One region of the Streptomyces sp. NPDC012835 genome, then DNA from elsewhere that is predicted to be linked to it. Evidence: riboswitches for the same ligand, from Rfam matches in the RefSeq annotation. Region 1 holds a riboswitch; each other region holds the start of a gene.

The links. Region 1 has a riboswitch for thiamine pyrophosphate ahead of thiC (phosphomethylpyrimidine synthase ThiC). Riboswitches for the same ligand answer to the same signal wherever they lie in the genome.
Region 2: linked by a shared signal. The riboswitch ahead of thiO (glycine oxidase ThiO) and the one ahead of thiC (phosphomethylpyrimidine synthase ThiC) in region 1 are both predicted to bind thiamine pyrophosphate.
Region 3: linked by a shared signal. The riboswitch ahead of ACFY6S_RS28430 (thiamine ABC transporter substrate binding subunit) and the one ahead of thiC (phosphomethylpyrimidine synthase ThiC) in region 1 are both predicted to bind thiamine pyrophosphate.

The regions. Positions count from the first base shown of each region.
Region 1 covers NZ_JBIBBW010000005.1:174,655-181,615, reverse strand. The annotation lists gene ACFY6S_RS22200 (IclR family transcriptional regulator) at 1-225, shown strand, start outside; gene ACFY6S_RS22195 (SsgA family sporulation/cell division regulator) at 328-762, shown strand; gene ACFY6S_RS22190 (YibE/F family protein) at 817-2,292, opposite strand; TPP riboswitch at 2,363-2,507, shown strand; gene thiC (phosphomethylpyrimidine synthase ThiC) at 2,500-4,311, shown strand; gene ACFY6S_RS22180 (hypothetical protein) at 4,354-5,187, opposite strand; gene ACFY6S_RS22175 (metallophosphoesterase) at 5,334-6,464, opposite strand; gene ACFY6S_RS22170 (LacI family DNA-binding transcriptional regulator) at 6,822-6,961, opposite strand, start outside.
Region 2 covers NZ_JBIBBW010000002.1:325,485-332,445, forward strand. The annotation lists gene ACFY6S_RS08930 (NAD(P)/FAD-dependent oxidoreductase) at 1-1,113, opposite strand, end outside; TPP riboswitch at 1,313-1,426, shown strand; gene thiO (glycine oxidase ThiO) at 1,424-2,620, shown strand; gene thiS (sulfur carrier protein ThiS) at 2,617-2,871, shown strand; gene ACFY6S_RS08945 (thiazole synthase) at 2,877-3,674, shown strand; gene pknB (Stk1 family PASTA domain-containing Ser/Thr kinase) at 3,810-5,735, shown strand; gene ACFY6S_RS08955 (deoxyribonuclease IV) at 5,742-6,596, shown strand; gene ACFY6S_RS08960 (sulfite oxidase-like oxidoreductase) at 6,747-6,961, opposite strand, start outside.
Region 3 covers NZ_JBIBBW010000008.1:256,902-263,862, reverse strand. The annotation lists gene ACFY6S_RS28435 (ABC transporter permease) at 1-545, opposite strand, end outside; gene ACFY6S_RS28430 (thiamine ABC transporter substrate binding subunit) at 614-1,732, opposite strand; TPP riboswitch at 1,816-1,941, opposite strand; gene rlmN (23S rRNA (adenine(2503)-C(2))-methyltransferase RlmN) at 1,980-3,086, opposite strand; gene ACFY6S_RS28420 (phosphatidate cytidylyltransferase) at 3,167-4,186, opposite strand; gene frr (ribosome recycling factor) at 4,186-4,743, opposite strand; gene pyrH (UMP kinase) at 4,871-5,638, opposite strand; gene tsf (translation elongation factor Ts) at 5,797-6,633, opposite strand; gene rpsB (30S ribosomal protein S2) at 6,727-6,961, opposite strand, start outside.

The DNA.
Region 1 (6,961 bases):
GAGCGTCTGAGCTCGCTGGGGCGGATGGAACCGGTCCTGGAGCGGCAGGAGTACGCGTTGGGCACGGTCTGCGCGGCCGTGCCCGTCACTGTGGGTTGCACCGCCGCCGCAGTGGCCATTTCCATACCGTTTGAAGAGCAGGAGCGACTGCTTCCGGCGATCGAACGATTACACAGAGAGATCGGCGCGCTGCTGACCTCGCTAGCCTTCTCTATCAGTATCTGAAAAATTACTCCTTGTGATCTGCTAGCGCTTACAGCACCATGGCGTCAAGAGGGTCCAAGGGGATCATTCCCAGCCACTGCTTCATCTACTCCGGAGTACACGATGCGCGAGTCGGTCCAGGCCGAGGTCCTGATGAGCTTCCTCGTCTCCGAGGAGCTCTCGTTCCGTATCCCGGTGGAACTTCACTACGAAGTGAGGGACCCCTACGCGGTGCGGATGACCTTTCATCTGCCTGGCGACGCCCCTGTCACCTGGACGTTCGGTCGCGAACTGCTGCTCGACGGCATCAACACCCCCAGTGGGGACGGCGATGTGCACATCGCGCCGACCACACCAGACGATCTCTCCGATGTGCACATGCGGCTCCAGGTGGGCGAGGATCACGCGCTCTTCCGGGTCAGCGCGGCCCCGCTGGTGGCCTTCCTGGACCGTACGGACCGACTGGTCCCGCTCGGTCAGGAGCGCACTCTGAGTGACTTCGAGGGCAATTTGGAGGATGCCCTGGGGCGCATCCTCGCTGAGGAGAACGCCGGCTGAGCCCGGGCAGGTGCCGGTCGAACAGGGCCGTCCGGGTGATTTCCGCCGCCCGCGCTACTTCTTGCGGCGGCGGCCCCGGCCGCCACCCAGACCGCGAGCCGGAGCACCCGGAGGCGGCCCGGACGGGGCCTCCCCGGGCCCTCCGGATGCGGGGCCCGGCAGACCGGATGCGGGACCCGTACCCGGCCCGGTCGGGCCGGCGCCCTCCGCACCCGCGCCGGGGCCTGTCGGCCCCGCCGCTGCCGGTCCGGCCGGGCCGGGGTCCGCCTGTCCCGGGGTGTGCCGGTCGGCGGACACCACCAGCGCCGCCAGCGCCGTGGTCACCGGGACGGAAGCGACCAGCCCGATCGAGCCCACCAGGGTCCGTACGATCTCCTCCGCCACCAACTCGCTGTTGGCGACCGAGCCGACGCTCGACTGCGCGATCGAGAAGAGCAGCAGCAGCGGCAGCGCCGCGCCCGCGTAGGCGAGTACGAGGGTGTTGACCACCGAGGCGATGTGGTCCCGGCCGATCCGGATGCCCGCGCGGTACAGGGCGCGCGGTCCCATGGTCGGGTCCGCCTGACGCAGTTCCCAGACCGCCGAAGTCTGGGTCACCGTCACATCGTCCAGCACACCCAGCGATCCGATGATGACCCCCGCGAGCAGCAGACCGCTCATGTCGATCTCGGGGTAGAGACCGTGGATCAGACCGGTGTTGTCGTCCGTGTTGCCGGTCAGGCTCGCCCAGCCGATGAAGAGCGACCCCAGCAGCCCGATCAGCAGCAGTGAGATCAACGTGCCGAGTACCGCGACGGAGGTACGGGCCGTCAGACCGTGGCAGGCGTAGAGCGCGATCAGCATGATCGCGCTCGCCCCCACGACCGCCACGATCAGCGGGTTCGAGCCCTGGAGAATCGCGGGCAGGATGAACAGCGTCAGGATGGCGAAGGAGATGGCGAGCGCTACCAGCGCCATGACTCCGCGCATGCGTCCCACCACGACCACCGCCAGGGCGAAGATGCCGGCGAGCAGGGCCATGGGGAACTGGCGGTCCACATCGGTCACGGAGTACTGGAGATCGCGGGGAGCGTCAGGCGCGTACGCCACCACCACGCCCTGTTTCACGTGAAACTGCCGCGGTGCGTCCGGCTGGACGATCTCGACGAACGTGTGTCCCTTCTCCTTGCCGCTGGTGACTTCGATCGTGGCCTTCTTGCAGGTGCCGGTCTCCTCCTGCACCGCTTCGCGCCCCTGCGGCGTGGACGTGTCACCGGTCGCCGGGACCTGCGAGGCGTTCACGTCCTTGCAGTCGACCCGTTCGAGCTGTACGACGCGTCCCTGCTCGGTCTGCCGGTCGAAGCCCACACCGGTGCGCTCGTGGGCGGGGGCGCCGCCCGGCCAGAGAACGGCGAGCCCGACGACGACCGCGGCCGCGAAGGGGATCAGGACCGCCGCGATCACCTTACGGAGATGGAGCGAGACCGGCGCGGCGGGCCCATGGCTGTGCGAGTGGCCGTGCGGCTCGTGAGTCTGCTGGGGTGAGGTCACCGCCAGATCATCGCAAGAAGGAGGGGGCCCTCTGTTCAGCACGCCCGAAATGGCGCTAGCGTGGAGACACCTTTGCACACGCGGGAGCTCGGAGCACCGGGCTGAGAGGGCGCTGAACGAGGTGGTGCGGGACTCTTCCCCACCCGCCTGAGCTGCGTCGACCGCTGAACCTGTTACCGGGTAATGCCGGCGTAGGGAGTAGGTCTCATGACCGTTCAGGACGCACGCACGCCTGCCTCCGATTCGGGAAATCCGAACGAGGCCGGGAAGTCCATCGGCTGGCACAAGGGATATGTGGAGGGCTCACGCCCCGATCTCCGGGTGCCGGTCCGGCAGGTGCACCTCACCAACGGCAAGGATGTGACGCTGTACGACACGTCGGGGCCGTACACCGACCCCGCGGTGGAAACCGACGTACGCCGTGGCCTCGCGCCCCTGCGGGAGAACTGGATCGTCGCGCGCGGCGACACCGAGGAGTACGACGGGCGGCCGGTCCGCCCCGAGGACGACGGCCTCAAGCACACCTCGCCGCGCGGGGGAGTGCTCCGGAGCGCAGTGACCGATCTACGGGGTCTCGACGCGGTCTTCCCCGGACGGCCACGCCGCCCGCGCCGCGGCCACCCCGGCCGGGCGGTCACCCAACTCGCGTATGCCCGTGCCGGGGAGGTCACCCCGGAGATGGAATACGTCGCGATCCGCGAGAACGTCTCCCCGGAGGTCGTACGCGAGGAGATCGCCGCGGGCCGGGCCGTACTGCCCGCCAACGTCAACCACCCGGAGATCGAGCCGATGATCATCGGCAAGCGGTTCCTGGTGAAGGTCAACGCCAATATCGGCAACTCCGCGGTCACCTCCTCCATCGAGGAGGAGGTGGAGAAGATGACCTGGGCGACCCGCTGGGGAGCCGACACCGTCATGGATCTCTCCACCGGCCGCAACATCCACACCACCCGCGAGTGGGTGCTGCGCAACTCCCCCGTGCCCATCGGCACCGTCCCGCTCTACCAGGCCCTCGAAAAGGTCGACGGCAAGGCCGAGGAGCTGACCTGGGACATCTACCGGGACACGGTGATCGAACAGGCCGAGCAGGGCGTCGACTACATGACCGTCCACGCGGGGGTACTGCTGCGGTACGTGCCGCTGACGGCCCGTCGCAAGACCGGCATCGTCTCGCGCGGCGGCTCCATCATGGCCGCGTGGTGCCTCGCGCACCACAAGGAGTCGTTCCTGTACGAGAACTTCGAGGAGCTGTGCGAGATCCTCGCCGCGTACGACGTGACGTACTCCCTGGGTGACGGCCTGCGGCCGGGCTCCATCGCCGACGCCAACGACGAGGCGCAGTTCGCCGAGTTGCGCACGCTGGGGGAGCTGAACACGACGGCCAAGCGGCTGGGCGTTCAGACGATGATCGAGGGGCCGGGCCATGTCCCGATGCACAAGATCAAGGAGAACATCGACCTCCAGCAGGAGATCTGCGAGGAGGCGCCGTTCTACACGCTCGGCCCGCTGACCACCGATGTGGCTCCGGCGTACGACCACATCACCTCCGGGATCGGCGCGGCGATGATCGCCTGGTGGGGCACGGCGATGCTCTGCTACGTCACCCCCAAGGAGCACCTCGGCCTGCCGGACCGCGATGACGTCAAGACGGGTGTCATCACGTACAAGATCGCGGCACACGCGGCGGATCTCGCCAAGGGGCATCCCGGGGCGCAGGAGTGGGACGACGCTCTCTCCGACGCCCGGTTCGAATTCCGCTGGGAGGACCAGTTCAATCTGGCGCTCGACCCGGACACGGCGCGGGAGTTCCATGACGAGACCCTGCCGGCGGAACCCGCGAAGACGGCGCACTTCTGCTCGATGTGCGGTCCGAAGTTCTGCTCGATGAAGATCTCGCAGGACATCAGGCGCCGGCACGGTGAGGCCATGGACGCGGACGAGGCCGAGGCGGGCATGGCCGAGAAGTCCAGGGAGTTCGCGGCGTCCGGGAACCGGGTCTATCTGCCGCTGGCCGACTGAGCGTTCGTACGACGGCACGGGCGTCCTGAGCGCCGGTCGGAGCTACTCCGGCCGGTGGTCAGGACCGCCGAAGTCCGGGCTCGTGAAGTCCGGACTGCTGAAGGTCGGACGCCGGCCGTCCGCCGCGCCCTCGTCGGGGCTGGAGAAGTCCGGACGGCTGTAGCCGATCTTGGGCAGGTGCTTGATCCGGCGCGGCGGCCCCGGTGCGGCCGGATCGGCGCTGGGGTCCGCCAGCGCGGTCCGCAGGAAGGGCAGGATGCCCCGCTCCAGTAGGGCGTGGCGCCAGGCTTCCCGGGCACGGGCCACCTCGTCCGGCGGCTCTCCGCTCGGCGACTCCTCGGCCGGGAGCTGGGTCGCGCTGTTGCGCAGGGCGGTGACCAGCAGCGCCACCGCCGCGGCCAGCACACCGAGCACGGTGACGGCCGCGAAGAACCAGCCGACGGCCAGCATGCTGGTCGCGAACGCGGGTGCGGGGTCGAGGGCCTTGAGCAGATAGCCGACGAGCAGGAAGATCAACGCGGCTGTGCCGCCCAGAATCGGGACCAGCACGGTGATGACGGCCGCGAGTCCGGCACCCGAGCCCGGTGCGTCGTCGTCCCCCGCGTCGAGGACGGAATCCTGGATCGAGGAGGCGGTGAGGGCCGGCGAGCGGGCGTCCTCGCGGACCTTCGCGTAATGCTCGTACTCCGCCGCGGCGGACGCGGTGATCAGCGCCGTGGCTTTCAGTGCCATCGTGCGCAGCTGTTCTGCATTGAGCCGGCGGCCGATCTCGGCGAGATCGGGCCGTTCGTGCGCGGTGCGCAGTGCGTCGCCGAGGATCCGCTCGAAATCCGCGCGATCCTCGCTCAGCAGGTGTGGAGCGCTGTTCATGTGCATCCCCCGATACTCCGTAGGGCCGGGTCGTCCGTGCGGGACGGAGAGCCGGCGGAACGGAGGAGAGCCTGCTACGGATAAGCCGATGGTAGAGCTGTTCTGGCGCGGGGTGACAGGGGGTTTCCGGAAATCACCGGTCCGGCATTTCCTCAGCCGGTCAGCGGAAGCTGTTCCACCAGCAGTTTCCCGGCCATGGTGACGCCGCCGTCCATGGCGATGGCGAGTCCGTCGGCATATACGTGCGGCCCTTCCACTCCGGGGCCGGAGTCCTCTTCGCCGTCCGTGTCGTCCTCGGTGCCGACTTCCCCGAGCAAATAGGGAATGGGGCTGTGGCCGTGGACGATTCGCTGTCCGCCGTACTGGGAGAGCAGTTCGCGCACGGCCTCGGCGCCGCCTTCGTCACGGAACGCGAAGCGTTTGGTGAGCTTGCGGAACAAATCCCAGCATTCGTCCGCGTCATTGCGGGTCAGGATCTGGTGCACGGTGTCGTTGACGTCGTCGATCGTGGAGCCGTAGTCGAGATAGGCCGTCGTGTCGGAGTGCATCAGCAGATGCCCGTCCTGTTCGACGATCGCGTCGAGCCGTGACATCCATTGCAGATGAACGTCCTGAAGACGCTCCATGTCGGTCCGCTGGCCGCCGTTGAGCAGCCAGGCGGCCTGGAAGGTCGCGGTGCCGGCGCCGGAGTTGACGGGAGTGTCGCCGAATCGCTTCGCGCCGATGAGGAGCAGTTCGTGATTGCCCATCAGGGCCTTGCAGTAGCCACCGGAGGCGGCGGCTTCGGCGGAGAGGCGCATGACGAGGTCGATGACGCCGATGCCGTCGGGGCCCCGGTCGGTGAAGTCGCCGAGGAACCAGAGGCGGGCATTGCCCGCCGCCCAGCGGCCCTCCGCGTCGATGAGGCCCTGCCCGGCGAGGGCGGCGATCAGTTCGTCGAGGTAGCCGTGGACGTCACCGACGGCGTAGAGCGGGCCGAGGGCGTCGGTCGCGGGGATGTCGACGGGGTCCACATGGACCTGGACGGTGTCCGTCCGGTTGATCACCGGGAGGTCGCGTTCGGTGGGCGTGTAGCCCTCCGGCAGTTCGTCGGCCGGGATCGCGTTGCCGGGGTGCCCGGACGGGCCGTCCGTCACCACCGCGTCGAACGGTGCCTGCCCCGGCGCCGGTTCGGGCCGCGCCGGCTCTCCGGACTGAACGGGCATCTGCGCGTACGGCGGAACGCGGAAGTCGCGCAACGTCGCCGTCCGCACCACGGGTCCCTGGCCGGCCCCCTGTGTCATCGACCCCTCCACCACCGTCGCGCCGCCGTACACCCCTAGGGCCCGCCCGGTCGGGATGGGGATGAGCCCATCGACGATAGGGGAAAGTCCGTGGTGTCGTGCGCCCATCATAGGAATGCCGCTGGTCCTGTGGGACGCACCAGGGGTGGTGAATCCGGTCGGACCTCCGGATCGGCAACGATTTTCGCGCCGATCGCCCCAAATGCGAAAGGTCTGGTCCTCCGGCCGACCCCGGGAGTCTACGGCCGTCGGGCCCGGGACCGTTGCCGGGACACCGGAACGTCGTAACCGGAGGCCCGGCGCCATCCCGGCGCTCCTCGGCGGCCCTGGGTTCCCCGGGCCGCCGGCCGTACGCGGTCAGTCGCCCGCGGGGGAGCGCGGGGGGCTGACGGTGGTGCGCGGCGGACGCCGCTGCGAGGAGGTCCGGACGATCAGTTCGGTCGGTATGACCTGCTCGACCGGCCGACCGGTGTCGATGCCCTCGATGGCGTCGATGA
Region 2 (6,961 bases), on a different contig from region 1:
CGCGAGCCGCGCGCCCGCCTCGATCAGCTTCCTGCCCTGCGCCAGGTCCCGGGGCCTGCCGACGGCCAGCAGCGCCACCAGCACCCCGTCCCGCAGCCACACCGCCGACCACGCCGCGCCCGCCGGGTCGCCGCGCCGCACCAGGGTGTCGGCCGCGGCGTGGTGGCCCGCGTACTGCACGAACCGGCCGAACTGCTCGGACCAGAAGTACGGCACCGGGTCGTAGACCCGCTCGCTCTCGCCCACCACCCGCGCCGCGACGGTGTGCGGCCCCTGGAGCGCGTTGTCCCAGTGGTGGACCAGCAGCCGTTCGCCGTAGCGGGCCGAGGGGAAGGACGCGCAGTCACCCACGGCGTACACGTCGGGCAGCGAGGTGCGCAGCCCCTCGTCGGCGGTGACGGAACCGTCCGGGCCGAGCGCGATGCCGGAGTCCGCCAGCCAGCCCGTGGCGGGCCGCGCGCCGATGCCCACGACCACGGCGTCGGCGGAGAGCCGCCGCCCGTCGTCGAGCGTCACCGTGCCGGGCTCGACGGCCTCCACGCGCGCGTGGGTGAGGAGTTCGGCGCCGCTCTCCGCGTACCAGCCGGTCATCGGGGCCGTGACCTCGGCGGGCAGCGCGCCCGCGAGCGGCCGGTCCGCCGCTTCGACCACCGTCACGGCGCACCCGGCCTCGCGGGCCGCCGTGGTGAACTCGGCGCCGATCCAGCCCGCCCCGACCACCACGATCCGCCGCCGCTCGCCGAGGACCGGGCGCAGCCGCACGGCGTCGTCCAGCGTCCGCAGCGGATGGACCCCGGCGACCCCCGCGCCGCCGGGCAGGCCGACCGGCTCAGCGCCGGTGGCGAGCACGAGCACGTCGTACGGAACGGGTCCGGCGGCCGTGTCCAACTCGCGGTCGGCGGGGCGCACTCCGGTCACGTCGAGGCCGAGCCGCAGATCGACGGAGAGCGCGCCGAAGTCGATGTCGAAGGCCGAGCTGTCGGCCTTGCCGAGCAGCAGCGCCTTGGAGAGCGGCGGCCGGTCGTACGGCGGGTGCGGTTCGGCCCCGATCAGGGTGATCGGGCCGCGGTAGCCCTTCTCCCGCAGGGCGACGGCCGTCTGTACGCCGGCCATGCCCGCCCCGACGACGACGGCGCCCGGTCCCCCGGTCCGCCCCGGTCCCCGCCGCCCCTGGTGTCCCTGGTGTCCCTGCTGCTCCGGCTCGCTCACCCGGTCACCTTACGCAGAGGGCGCGACGGCCACCGCACGCCGGGCGTGCCGCGGCGCGGGCGCCCTTACCGCACCGGCGGGCCGGGCGTTAGTCTGGCGGGCGACACTACCTCGCGGGAGTCCGGACGCACCGGGCTGAGAGGGAGGCTGACGCGGCCTCCGACCGTACGAACCTGATCCGGGTCATGCCGGCGAAGGGAGGGGCTGGACGCCCATGCAGTCGTCTCGTACCGGTCGCACCGGCAGTGACGTCCTCGTCGTCGGGGGCGGGATCATCGGTCTCGTCACGGCCTGGCGGGCCGCGTCGCGCGGGCTGCGCACCGCCGTCGCCGACCCCGATCCGGGCGGCGGGGCCGCGCGGGTCGCGGCCGGCATGCTGGCCGCCGTCACCGAACTCCACCACGGCGAGGAGACGTTGCTCCGTCTCAACCTGGCGTCCGCCGAGCGCTACCCGGCGTTCGTCGCCGAGCTGGAGGCCGCGAGCGGGCAGGACACCGGCTACCGCGCGTGCGGCACGCTCGCCGTCGCCCTGGACTCCGACGACCGCGCCGAGCTGCGCGAACTGCACGCGCTCCAGCAGCGTTCGGGGCTGGCCCCCGAGTGGCTGACCGGTCGCGAGTGCCGCCGGCTCGAACCGATGCTGGCGCCCGGCGTACGCGGCGGTCTGCGGGCGGACGGGGACCACCAGATCGATCCCCGGCGGCTGGCGCGCGCCCTCCTGACGGCCTGCGAACGCGCCGGGGTCGTCCTGCACCGCGCCGGCGCCGCCCGCCTCGGCGTCGTACGCGACCGGGCCACCGGCGCCGTTCTGTCCGACGGCCGTGTGCTCCACGCCGACCAGGTGGTGCTGGCCGCCGGCAGCCTCAGTGGCACGCTGGAGGGCGTACCGGACGAGGTGCGCCCTCCCGTGCGGCCCGTCAAGGGCCAGGTGCTGCGGCTGAGCGTGCGGCCCCCGTACGCGCCGTTCCTGAGCAGGACCGTACGGGCCGTGGTGCGCGGCGGCCACGTCTATCTGGTGCCGCGCGAGAACGGCGAGCTGGTGATCGGTGCCACCAGCGAGGAACGCGGCTGGGACACCACCGTCACGGCGGGCGGGGTGTACGAGCTGCTGCGCGACGCGCACGAACTGGTCCCCGGCATCACGGAGTTGCCCCTCACCGAGACCTGTGCCGGGCTGCGTCCCTGCTCGCCGGACAACGCGCCGCTGCTGGGCCCCACCGCGCTGCCGGGGCTGAGCCTGGCCACCGGCCACCACCGCAACGGGGTCCTGCTGACACCCGTGACCGGCGAGGTGATGGCCGACGTGCTGACGACCGGCGCGCTGCCGGACCTCGCGCGGCCCTTCACCCCGCTGCGCTTCGGCGCCGCGCCGGCCCCGCACCCGCCCGTACGTCAGGAGCGAACCGTATGACCGACCTGCCCGCGACACCGCGCCCGACGCCCGTCGCCCCGCCCCGCCGCGTCCGTGTCCTGGTGAACGGCGAGCCGCGCGAGTTCGCCGCCCCGGCCGCCCTCGACACCGTCGTGGCCGCCCTCAGCCGGGCCGCCTCGGGGGTCGCCGCCGCCGTCAACGAGACGGTCGTCCCGCGCTCCCGGTGGTCCGCCACCTCCCTCCGGGAGGGCGACCGGGTCGAGATCCTCACCGCCGTCCAGGGAGGCTGACCGCCATGGCCGACGACCCGCTCGTCATCGGTGACACCGCCTTCGGCTCCCGGCTGATCATGGGGACCGGCGGTGCGCCCAGCCTCGATGTGCTGGAGCGTTCCCTGGCCGCCTCCGGGACCGAACTCACCACCGTCGCGATGCGCCGCCTCGACCCCGCCGTCCAGGGCTCGGTGCTCTCCGTCCTGGCCTCCCTGGGCATCCGCGCGCTGCCCAACACCGCGGGCTGCTTCACCGCGGGGGAGGCGGTCCTCACCGCCCGGCTGGCCCGTGAGGCGCTCGGTACGGACTGGGTGAAGCTGGAGGTCGTCGCGGACGAGCGCACCCTGCTGCCCGACCCGGTGGAGCTGCTCGACGCGGCGGAGACCCTGGTGGACGACGGCTTCACCGTCCTGCCGTACACCAACGACGACCCGGTGCTCGCCCGCAGGCTGGAGGAGGCGGGCTGCGCCGCGATCATGCCGCTGGGCTCACCGATCGGCTCAGGACTCGGCATCCGCAATCCGCACAACTTCCAGCTGATCGTGGAGCACGCACGCGTGCCGGTGATCCTGGACGCGGGCGCGGGCACCGCCTCGGACGCGGCCGTCGCGATGGAACTCGGCTGCGCCGCGGTGATGCTCGCCTCGGCGGTGACCCGCGCGCGGGAGCCGGTCCTGATGGCGGAGGGGATGCGCCACGCGGTCGCCGCCGGCCGGCTCGCGTACCGCGCGGGCCGGATTCCGCGCCGCCGTTTCGCGACGGCGTCGTCACCGGTGACCGGGGTGGCGGACTTGGACCCGGAGCGTCCGGCCTTCTCGTGAGGCGTCCGCCGAGGCACCGCGCGAGGCATCCGGCCGTCCCCTGTCCCGGTCCGGGGACGCCGGACCGTCACAGGTCCGCTCCAGTACCCGGGCCGGTCAGCCGGGGTGTCGGTCCCGGCTCGTAGACTCGACGGCGTGGATACGACCCTTCAGGACCCCATCGTCGGGCAGCTGCTCGACGGCCGCTATCGCGTCGACGCGCGCATCGCCGTCGGCGGCATGGCCACGGTCTACCGGGCCGTCGACACCCGGCTCGACCGGGTGCTCGCGCTCAAGGTGATGCACCCGGCGCTCGCCACCGACGTCTCGTTCGTGGAGCGGTTCATCCGTGAGGCCAAGGCGGTCGCGCGGCTGTCGCACCCCAATATCGTCGGAGTCTTCGACCAGGGCGCCGAGGGGGCGTACGTCTACCTCGCGATGGAGTACGTCGCGGGGTGCACCCTGCGCGACGTGCTGCGCCAGCGCGGCGCGCTCCAGCCCCGGGCCGCGCTGGACATCCTGGAGCCGGTGCTGGCCGCGCTCGGGGCCGCGCACCGGGCGGGCTTCGTCCACCGCGACATGAAGCCGGAGAACGTGCTGATAGGGGACGACGGCCGGGTCAAGGTCGCCGACTTCGGTCTGGTGCGCGCCGTGGGCGATGTCACCAACACCACGGGGACGGTCCTGGGCACGGTCTCGTACCTGGCGCCGGAGCAGATCGAGCACGGCGCGTCCGACACCCGGGTCGACGTGTACGCCTGCGGGGTCGTCCTGCACGAAATGCTGACGGGCGCCAAGCCGCACGGCGGGGACACCCCCGCCCAGGTGCTCTATCTGCATCTGAACGAGGACGTGCCCGCGCCCTCGGCCGCCGTCCCCGGGCTCGCGCCCGAGCTGGACGAGCTGGTCGCCGCGGCCACCGCACGCGACCCCGAGCTGCGCCCCGGCGACGCGGTGGCCCTGCTGGCCAGGGCGCGCGAGGCACGCGCCGCGCTCACCGAGGAGCAGCTCGACGCCGTACCGCCGAACGCGAAGCCGGAGCCCGAAGGGGGCGCCGGCGCGGAGAACCGTACATCGGTGATCCCGCGCGCCCTGTCCGCCGAGGACCGCACGGTGCACCGGACGAGCCGGCTGGAGACGCCGCCCCCCGGCCCGCGCGCCCGGTCGCGGCGGCCGGGCGGGGGCCTGGCGACGATGCCCCGGCGCGGGATCGTCGCGGTGGTCCTCGGGGTGCTGCTGACGCTCGGCATCGGCACCGGCGTCTGGTACATCAACTCGGGCCAGTTCACCCGCGTCCCCTCGCTGCTCGGCCAGACCGAGCAGGACGCCAGGAAGCGGCTCGCGGACGAGGGGCTCGACGCGAAGGTCACCAAGGACTTCAGCGAGGCGTTCCAGCGCGGCACCGTGATGGGCACCGACCCCGAGCCGCGCTCACGGGTCCGGGGCAGCGGCCCGGTGACGCTGGTCATCTCGCGCGGCCCGAAGGTCGTCCAGGTCCCCGACCTGGAGGGCCGGCCGCTCACCGAGGCGCGCACCGCGCTGAAGAAGGCCGGGCTGGCCGCCGGAGCGGTCACCAGGGAGTTCAGCGACGACATCGACCAGGGCTCCGTGATCAGCACGAAGCCCGGTTCCGGGACGGACGTACGGCCGGACTCCGGGGTGGCCCTGGTGGTGAGCAAGGGCGCCGCGATCAAGGTCCCCGACGTCAGCGGCACATCGCTGGAGAGCGCCACCGCCGAGCTGGAGGACGCGGGGCTCAAGGTCGAGGTCGCCGGCCGACGGGTGAACTCGACGGTGCCCGAGGGCTCCGTGGCCGAGCAGTCGGCCGATCCGGGGTCGAGGCTGGCCGAGGGCGACACGGTCACGCTGACGGTCTCCAAGGGCCCGCGCATGATCTCCGTACCCGACGTGACCGGGCAGAAGACCGACGAGGCCAGGAAGACGCTGGAGGCGGCGGGCTTCGAGGTCGAGGAGGAGCGCAGCTTCCCCTACCTGGGCGACACGGTGGGCAAGCAGTCCGTGGCGGGCGGCGACGAGGCACCCGAGGGCAGCACCATCACCCTCACGACCAAGGGACTGTGAAGGCTCATGCGCAACCCCGTAGGCGGCCATGTCCCGGTGGCCGGCGGACTGGCGACGGCCGGCCTCGGCTACGCCCGCGAGCTGGCGGCCGAGGCCGTCCAGGTGTTCGTCGCCAATCCGCGCGGCTGGGCGACGCCGGCCGGGAATCCGGCGCAGGACGAGCTGTTCCGCGCCGGGTGCGCGGCCGGGCGGATCCCGGCGTACGTGCACGCCCCGTATCTGATCAACTTCGGCTCGCACACGGAGGCGACCGCCGAGAAGTCCGTGGAGTCGCTGCGCCACAGCCTGCGCAGGGGCCGGGAGATCGGCGCGCTGGGCGTGGTGGTGCACACGGGCTCCGCCACGGGCGGACGGCCCCGTGAGGTGGCCCTCGCGCAGGTGCGGGAGCGGATGCTGCCGCTGCTGGACGAACTGACCCACGACGACGACCCGTTCCTGCTGCTGGAGTCGACCGCCGGCCAGGGTTCCTCGCTCTGCTCCAGGACCTGGGACTTCGGGCCGTACTTCGAGGCGCTCGACGCCCATCCCAAGCTGGGCGTCTGCCTGGACACCTGCCACATCTTCGCCGCCGGGCACGATCTGGCCGGGCCGCACGGGATGCGGCAGACGCTGGACCTGCTGGTGGAGACGGTCGGCGAGGGGCGGCTCAAGCTGATCCACGCCAATGACTCCAAGGACGTGGCGGGCGCGCACAAGGACCGCCACGAGAACATCGGGGCGGGCCGGATCGGGGAGGACCCGTTCCGGGAGCTGTTCTCGCATCCGGCGACCGAGGGCGTCCCGCTGGTCATCGAGACGCCGGGCGGCACGGAAGGGCACCGCGCGGACGTGGAGCGGCTGAAGAAGCTGCGCGACGGCTGACGACCCCCCTCTCCAGGGCCCACGCCGGACCCGGGCGGTCGTACGGGCCGGGCCCGGAGGCGGTCGTACGGGGCGGAAGCCGGTCGTACGGGGCGGAAGCCGGTCGTACGGGCCGGGAGGCGGTCAATACGGGCCGGGAGGCGCGACGGGTCAGAGTTCCGGGCCGTCGCCGGGCAGCTCCTGGTAGGAGTAGCGCTGCTCGGCCCAGGGGTCACCGACGTTGTGGTAGCCGCGTTCCTCCCAGAATCCGCGCCGGTCGGCCGTCATGTATTCCACGCCCCGGACCCATTTGGGGCCCTTCCAGGCGTAGAGCCCCGGCACGACGAGCCGGACCGGGAATCCGTGTTCCGCGGTGAGCAGTTCGC
Region 3 (6,961 bases), on a different contig from region 1:
ACGGCGGGGCCGAGGGCGGGCAGCGTCACCCGCCGCCAGGCCGCGAGGCGGCCCGCGCCGAGCACCCGCGCGGCCTCCTCCTGACGCGGGTCGAGTTGCGACCACAGTCCGCCCACGGTCCTGACGACGACCGCGTAGTTGAAGAAGACATGCGCGAGGAGGATCGCCCAGACGGTGGTGTCGAGGCGCACGCCCCACAGCTCGTCCAGCAGCCCGCCCCGGCCGAGCAGCGCCAGGAAGGACGTGCCGACGACGACGGTCGGCAGCACGAACGGCACGGTCACCACCGCGCGCAGCACCCCCTTGCCCGGAAAGTCGAAGCGCGCGAACACATAGGCGCCGGGCAGCGCGATCAGCAGGGTGAGCGCGGTCGACACGAGCGCCTGCCAGGTGGTGAACCACAGGACACCGAGGATGTCGGGGCGGCTCAGCACACCGGTGATCCGGCCGAACTGCCAGCCCTCGCCGGTCCTCAGCCCGCGCCCGACGATCGCGGCGACGGGGTAGGCGAAGAAGACCGCGAAGAACGCGAACGGCACGGCCATGAGGGCGAGCCGGACGGCGGTCGCCCGCCGTGCGGCCCCTCCGGCCCGCCCTGCCGGCCTCTTCGCCGTTACTTCACTACGAGCGAGGACCACGACTGGACCCACTGCTCACGGTTGGCGGCGATCTTCGCCGGCGCGACGGTCTCGGGCCGCTCGACGGTGGCGCCGAACTCGGTGAAGAGGGCGGGCAGCGCGACCTTCTCGACCACCGGGTTCACGAACATGTTCAGCGGCATGTCCGCCTGGAACTTCTCGCTGATCAGGAAGTCCAGCAGCGCCTTGCCGCCCGCCTCGTTCTTCGCGCCGGTGAGCAGCCCGGCGAACTCGGTCTGCCGGAAGCAGGTGCCGGTGGCCACCCCGGTCGGAGCCGTCTTGGGCCGCGGCTTCGCGTACAGCACCTCGACCGGCGGGCTGGAGGCGTACGAGACGACGAGCGGGCGCTCGGCCCCGGCCTTCCTGCCGCCGGCCGAGCCGGAGAAGTTCTCGTTGTACGCCTGCTCCCAGCCGTCGACGACCTGGACGCCGTTGGCCTTCAGCTTCTTCCAGTAGTCCTGCCAGCCGTCGTCGCCGTAGCGCCCGACCGTGCCGAGGAGGAAGCCCAGCCCCGGCGAGGACGTGGCGGCGTTCTCCGTCACCAGCAGGTTCTTGTAGGCGGGCTTCACCAGGTCGTCGAAGGACGCGGGGGGCGCGAGCTTCTTGTCGGCGAAGTACTTCTTGTCGTAGTTGACGCAGATGTCACCGGTGTCGACGGGCGTGACCCGGTGCCGGTCCCCGTCGAGGCGCGCCGCCGGGTCGACCCGGTCCAGGTTCTTCGCCTCGTACGGCGTGAACAGGCCGTTGTCGAGCGCGCGGGAGAGCAGGGTGTTGTCGACGCCGAAGAAGACGTCGCCCTGGGGCGCTCCCTTGGTGAGGATCTCCTTGTTGAGGGCCTCGCCCGCGTCGCCGCTCTTGAGCACCTTGACCGTGTAGCCGGTCTCCTTGGTGAACTCCTTCAGCACGGAGGGTGAGGCGTTGAACGAGTCGTGGCTGACGAGGGTGACGGTCCGGGACTTCGTACCGCCGGATCCGCCGTCCGCCGCTTCGCCCGCGCCGTCGGAGCCGCCGCAGGCGGCGAGTGTCGAGACCCCGAGCGCGGTGGTGATCGCGACGGCGGCCAGTCCGGCGGCCCGGTTACGGGTGGTGCTCACTGGTTTTCCTCCTGGGATGTCCAGGAGAAGACGCGGCCCCGCCCCGGCATCCGGGCGACCGGAACCGGGGCAGGGCGCAACAGCTTGAGTGGTGTCCGAACTTCCTACCCAGAATGACCTGGGCAAGGTTCAGAGGGTCTGCGGCCGCTGCCCGCTCTCACGGACATGTGCCGCACTCTCAGCGCTGTGGCGCTCCCCTGTCGGAAATCGAGTGGTGCTTTCCGGCCCAGGCTACAGGTGTACGGTCTCAGCGCTCCGAGGCGGCCAGCTGTCCGCACGCGCCGTCGATCTCCTGACCACGGGTGTCGCGTACGGTCACGGGCACTCCGTGGGCGGCGATGGCCTCGACGAACTTCTTCTCGTCCTCGGGGCGCGAGGCGGTCCACTTGGACCCCGGGGTCGGGTTGAGCGGGATCAGGTTGACGTGCACCCGCTTGCCCTTGAGCAGCCGGCCCAGCCGGTCGCCGCGCCACGCCTGGTCGTTGATGTCGCGGATCAGGGCGTACTCGATGGAGATGCGACGGCCGGACTTCTCCGCGTACTCCCAGGCGGCGTCGAGCACCTCCCGGACCTTCCAGCGGGTGTTGACCGGGACGAGGGTGTCGCGCAGCTCGTCGTCGGGGGCGTGCAGCGACACGGCGAGGCGGCATTTGAAGCCCTCGTCGGCGAACCGGAGCATCGCCGGGACCAGACCGACGGTGGAGACGGTGATCCCGCGCTGCGAGAGGCCGAGTCCGTCGGGCTCCGGGTCGGTGAGCCGGCGGATCGCCCCCACGACGCGCTTGTAGTTGGCCAGCGGCTCGCCCATGCCCATGAAGACGATGTTGGAGAGCCGGGCGGGACCGCCGGGCACCTCTCCGTCGCGCAGCGCCCGCATGCCGTCGACGATCTGGTGCACGATCTCGGCGGTGGAGAGGTTGCGGTCGAGGCCGGCCTGTCCGGTGGCGCAGAACGGGCAGTTCATCCCGCATCCCGCCTGGGACGAGATGCACATGGTGACGCGGTCGGGATAGCGCATCAGCACGGACTCGACCAAGGTGCCGTCATGCAGCCGCCAGAGCGTCTTGCGGGTGGTGTCGTCGTCGCAGGAGATGTGCCGCACCACCGACATCAGGTCGGGCAGCAGCTCGGTCGCGAGCTTCTCGCGGGCGGCGGCCGGGATGTCGGTCCACTGCTCGGGGTCGTGGGCGTACCGCGCGAAGTAGTGCTGCGACAGCTGCTTGGCGCGGAACGCCTTCTCACCGATCGCGGTGACGGCCTCGCGGCGCTCGTCGGGGCTGAGGTCGGCGAGATGGCGCGGGGGCTTCTTGGCTCCGCGCGGCGCGACGAAAGTGAGTTCTCCAGGTACAGGCATGGTGGATCCAGTGTCGCAGACATGCCGAAGGGGGTGCGCTGCCCTGTGGACAACGGACCCCCTTCGGACGAAAGCCCTGATCAGGACCCTACGAAGAGCACCACCAGCAGCCAGACCACCGGAGCCGTCGGCAGCAGGGAGTCCAGCCGGTCCATGATCCCGCCGTGGCCCGGCAGCAGCGTGCCCATGTCCTTGATGCCGAGGTCCCGCTTGATCATCGACTCGCCCAGATCGCCGAGCGTGGCACTGACCGCTACGGCCAGCCCCAGCAGCAGCCCCTGCCACCAGTGCCCGCCGTCGATCATGAATTCCATGCAGAGCGCCCCGGCCACCATGGCGAAGAGGACGGCTCCGCCGAGCCCCTCCCTGGTCTTGCCGGGGCTGATGCGCGGCGCGAGCTTGTGGGTGCCGAAGCGCCAGCCGACGGCGTACGCGCCGGTGTCGCTGACGACCGTCAGCAGCAGGAACATCAGCACGCGCAGCGGGCCGTCGTCCGCCGTGAGCAGCAGCGCGACGAAGGTGGCCAGGAACGGTACGTAGAAGGCGGCGAATACCCCCGCGGTCACGTCCCTCAGATAGCCATCGGGCGGCTGTGTCATCCGCCAGACCAGCACCGCGAGGGCGGTCAGGGCGGTGGCGACCCAGGCGCCCTCGGGACCGCCCGCGTATCCGGCGACGACCATCGCCGCGCCGCCCACGGCCAGAGGCACGAGCGGGGCCTTGATGCCCTTCTTCTCCTCCAGCCGTGAGGTCAGCTCCCACAGCCCGATGACCACCGCGACCGCTATGACGCCGACGAACACGGCCTTGACGATGAAGAGCGACGCCGCGACCACCGCACCGAGTCCGACACCGACCCCTATGGCCGCTCGCAGGTCACGGCCGGCCCGCTTCTTCTGGGGCGGCGGCGGAGGGGCGGCCATGGGCTCCTGCGGAGTGTCGTCACGGAATTCGTCGCCGAATCCGTCGGGCGCGATGGGCATGGGCCGAGTCTGCTGTGCGGAGCGCTCGTCGAAGGCGGGACCCGCCGGGATGGCCCCCTGGTCGGTCGGTCCCCAGTAACCGGCTGTCGGTGGGGCCCCCCGGGATGAGTCGTTCATCAGACCTCTAGCAGCTCGGCTTCCTTGTGCTTGAGCAGCTCGTCCACCTGCGTGACGTACTTCGCGGTGGTGTCGTCGAGCTCCTTCTCGGCGCGACGGCCCTCGTCCTCGCCGACCTCGCCGTCCTTGACCAGCTTGTCGATGGTCTCCTTGGCCTTGCGGCGCACGGCGCGGATGGAGATCTTCGAGTCCTCGGCCTTGGTCTTGGCGACCTTGATGAACTCCTTGCGGCGGTCCTGGGTCAGCTCGGGGAAGACCACCCGGATGATGTTGCCGTCGTTGCTGGGGTTGACGCCGAGGTCGGAGTCGCGGATCGCCTGCTCGATGTTGCGCAGCGCGCTCTTGTCGAACGGGGTCACCACGGCCATCCGTGCCTCCGGCACGGCGAACGAGGCGAGTTGGTTGATCGGGGTCAGGGCACCGTAGTAGTCCGCCACGATCTTGTTGAACATCGCCGGGTGCGCGCGCCCGGTACGGATCGCGGCGAAGTCGTCCTTGGCGACCAGGACGGCCTTCTCCATCTTCTCCTCGGCCTCGAGGAGGGTCTCTTCGATCACCACTTGCTCCTGCGTGTCTTGAGTGGCCCGGCACGTTGACCGGCCGGCGGAACCTGCGTCGCGTCTTCTTCCTGCACGGTGTCCGACCGGCAGGGCTTTGTCCATCCCCGTGCGGGGCCGTCCGGGGTCAGTCCCGGGTGCCCTGGTCGCTCACGAGTGTGCCGATCTTCTCACCCTTGACCGCACGCGCGATATTGCCCTCGGTGAGCAATTCGAAGACGAGGATCGGCAGTTTGTTGTCCTGGCACAGCGTGATCGCGGTCATGTCGGCGACACGGAGATCACCGGCGATGACCTCGCTGTACTCCAGCGCGTCGAACTTCACCGCGTTCGGGTTGGTCTTGGGGTCGGAGTCGTACACCCCGTCCACCCCGTTCTTCCCCATCAGCAGCGCCTCGGCGTCGATCTCCAGGGCCCGCTGGGCGGCGGTGGTGTCGGTGGAGAAGTAGGGCATGCCCATGCCGGCACCGAAGATGACGACGCGGCCCTTCTCCAGGTGGCGTACGGCGCGCAGCGGGATGTACGGCTCCGCGACCTGGCCCATGGTGATGGCGGTCTGGACGCGGGAGTCGATGCCCTCCTTCTCCAGGAAGTCCTGGAGGGCCAGGCAGTTCATGACCGTACCCAGCATGCCCATGTAGTCGGAGCGCGCCCGGTCCATGCCGCGCTGCTGGAGTTCGGCGCCGCGGAAGAAGTTGCCGCCGCCGATGACGACCGCGATCTGGGCGCCGTCCCTGACGACGGCGGCGATCTCGCGGGCCATGGCGTGTACGACATCGGGGTCGACACCGAGCGCGCCCCGGCCGGCGAACGCCTCACCGGACAGCTTCAGCATGAAACGTCCGTGCTTCGTGCCGCTCTTCGTGCCGTCGTCGCTGTGATCGGCCTGATTCATGGAGATCTCCTCGTGCACATACGAAGAAGGCCATTGCCGGGGGTCCTTGCGGTTCCCTGTACGGCAATGGCCTCCTCGTCAGATCTGCGGTCGCCCGGCGCGTGACGCGGGCGACTGCCTCAGACCCTATCGGGGTCCATGGTTGATCGCGTACGGACTCAGACGCCGACCTTGATGCGCGTGAAGCGCTCCAGGGCCACGCCGGCCCCGTCCAGGACCTTCTGGACGGACTTCTTGTTGTCCTTGGCGAACGCCTGCTCCAGGACGACGACGTCCTTGAAGAAGCCGTTGACGCGACCTTCGATGATCTTCGGGAGGGCGGCCTCGGGCTTGCCCTCCTCGCGGGAGGTCGCCTCGGCGACGCGGCGCTCGTTCTCGACCGTCTCGGCCGGGACCTCGTCGCGGTTCAGGTACTTCGGCGCGAAGGCGGCGATGTGCTGCGCGACGTCCTTGGCGACCTCGGCGTTCTCCTTGTCCAGCTGGACGAGGACGCCGACCTGCGGCGGGAGGTCGGGCATGGTGCGGTGCATGTACGCCGCCACGTAACCGCCGGTGAACTGCGCGAAGCGGTCCAGGACGATCTTCTCGCCGAGAGTGGCGTTGGCCTCGTCGACGTACGCCTGCACGGTCTTGCCGGCCTCGATCTCGGAGGCGAGCAGCGCCTCCAGGTCGGCCGGGGAGGTCGCGGCGACGTGCGCGACGAGCGCGTTGGCCACGGCCTGGAACTTGTCACCCTTGGCGACGAAGTCCGTCTCGCACTTCAGCTCGAGGAGGACGCCGGAGGTGTTGTCGTCGGCGATGAGGGCGATGACCGCGCCGTTCTCGGCGGAGCGGCCCTCGCGCTTGGCGACGCCCTTCTGGCCCTTGACACGGAGCAGCTCGACGGCCTTGTCGACGTTGCCGTCGGCCTCGTCCAGCGCCTTCTTGCAGTCCATCATGCCGACGCCGGTCAGCTCGCGGAGCTTCTTGACGTCAGCGGCGGTGAAGTTCGCCATGATCTGTAATTCTCTTTCGGAGGTCTGAAAGATCTACGGGTGAACGGCGGGGGCCGGTGGGCCCCCGCCGTCGACTGCCGAACCTGGTGAAGGTCAGGCCTGCTCGGCGTCCGCGGCCGGGGCGGCGGGGGCGTCGGCCTCGGCGGCCGGGGCGTCGGCAGCGGCCTCGGCCGGCTTCTCGGCCTCGGCGGCGGCCGGAGCGGCCTCGGCGGGCTTCTCGGCGTCGTCCTTCTTCTCACCTTCGAGAAGGTCGCGCTCCCACTCGGCGAGGGGCTCGCCGGCGGCCTTCTCGCCCGGCTTCGAGTCACCGGTGGCGACGCCGGAACGG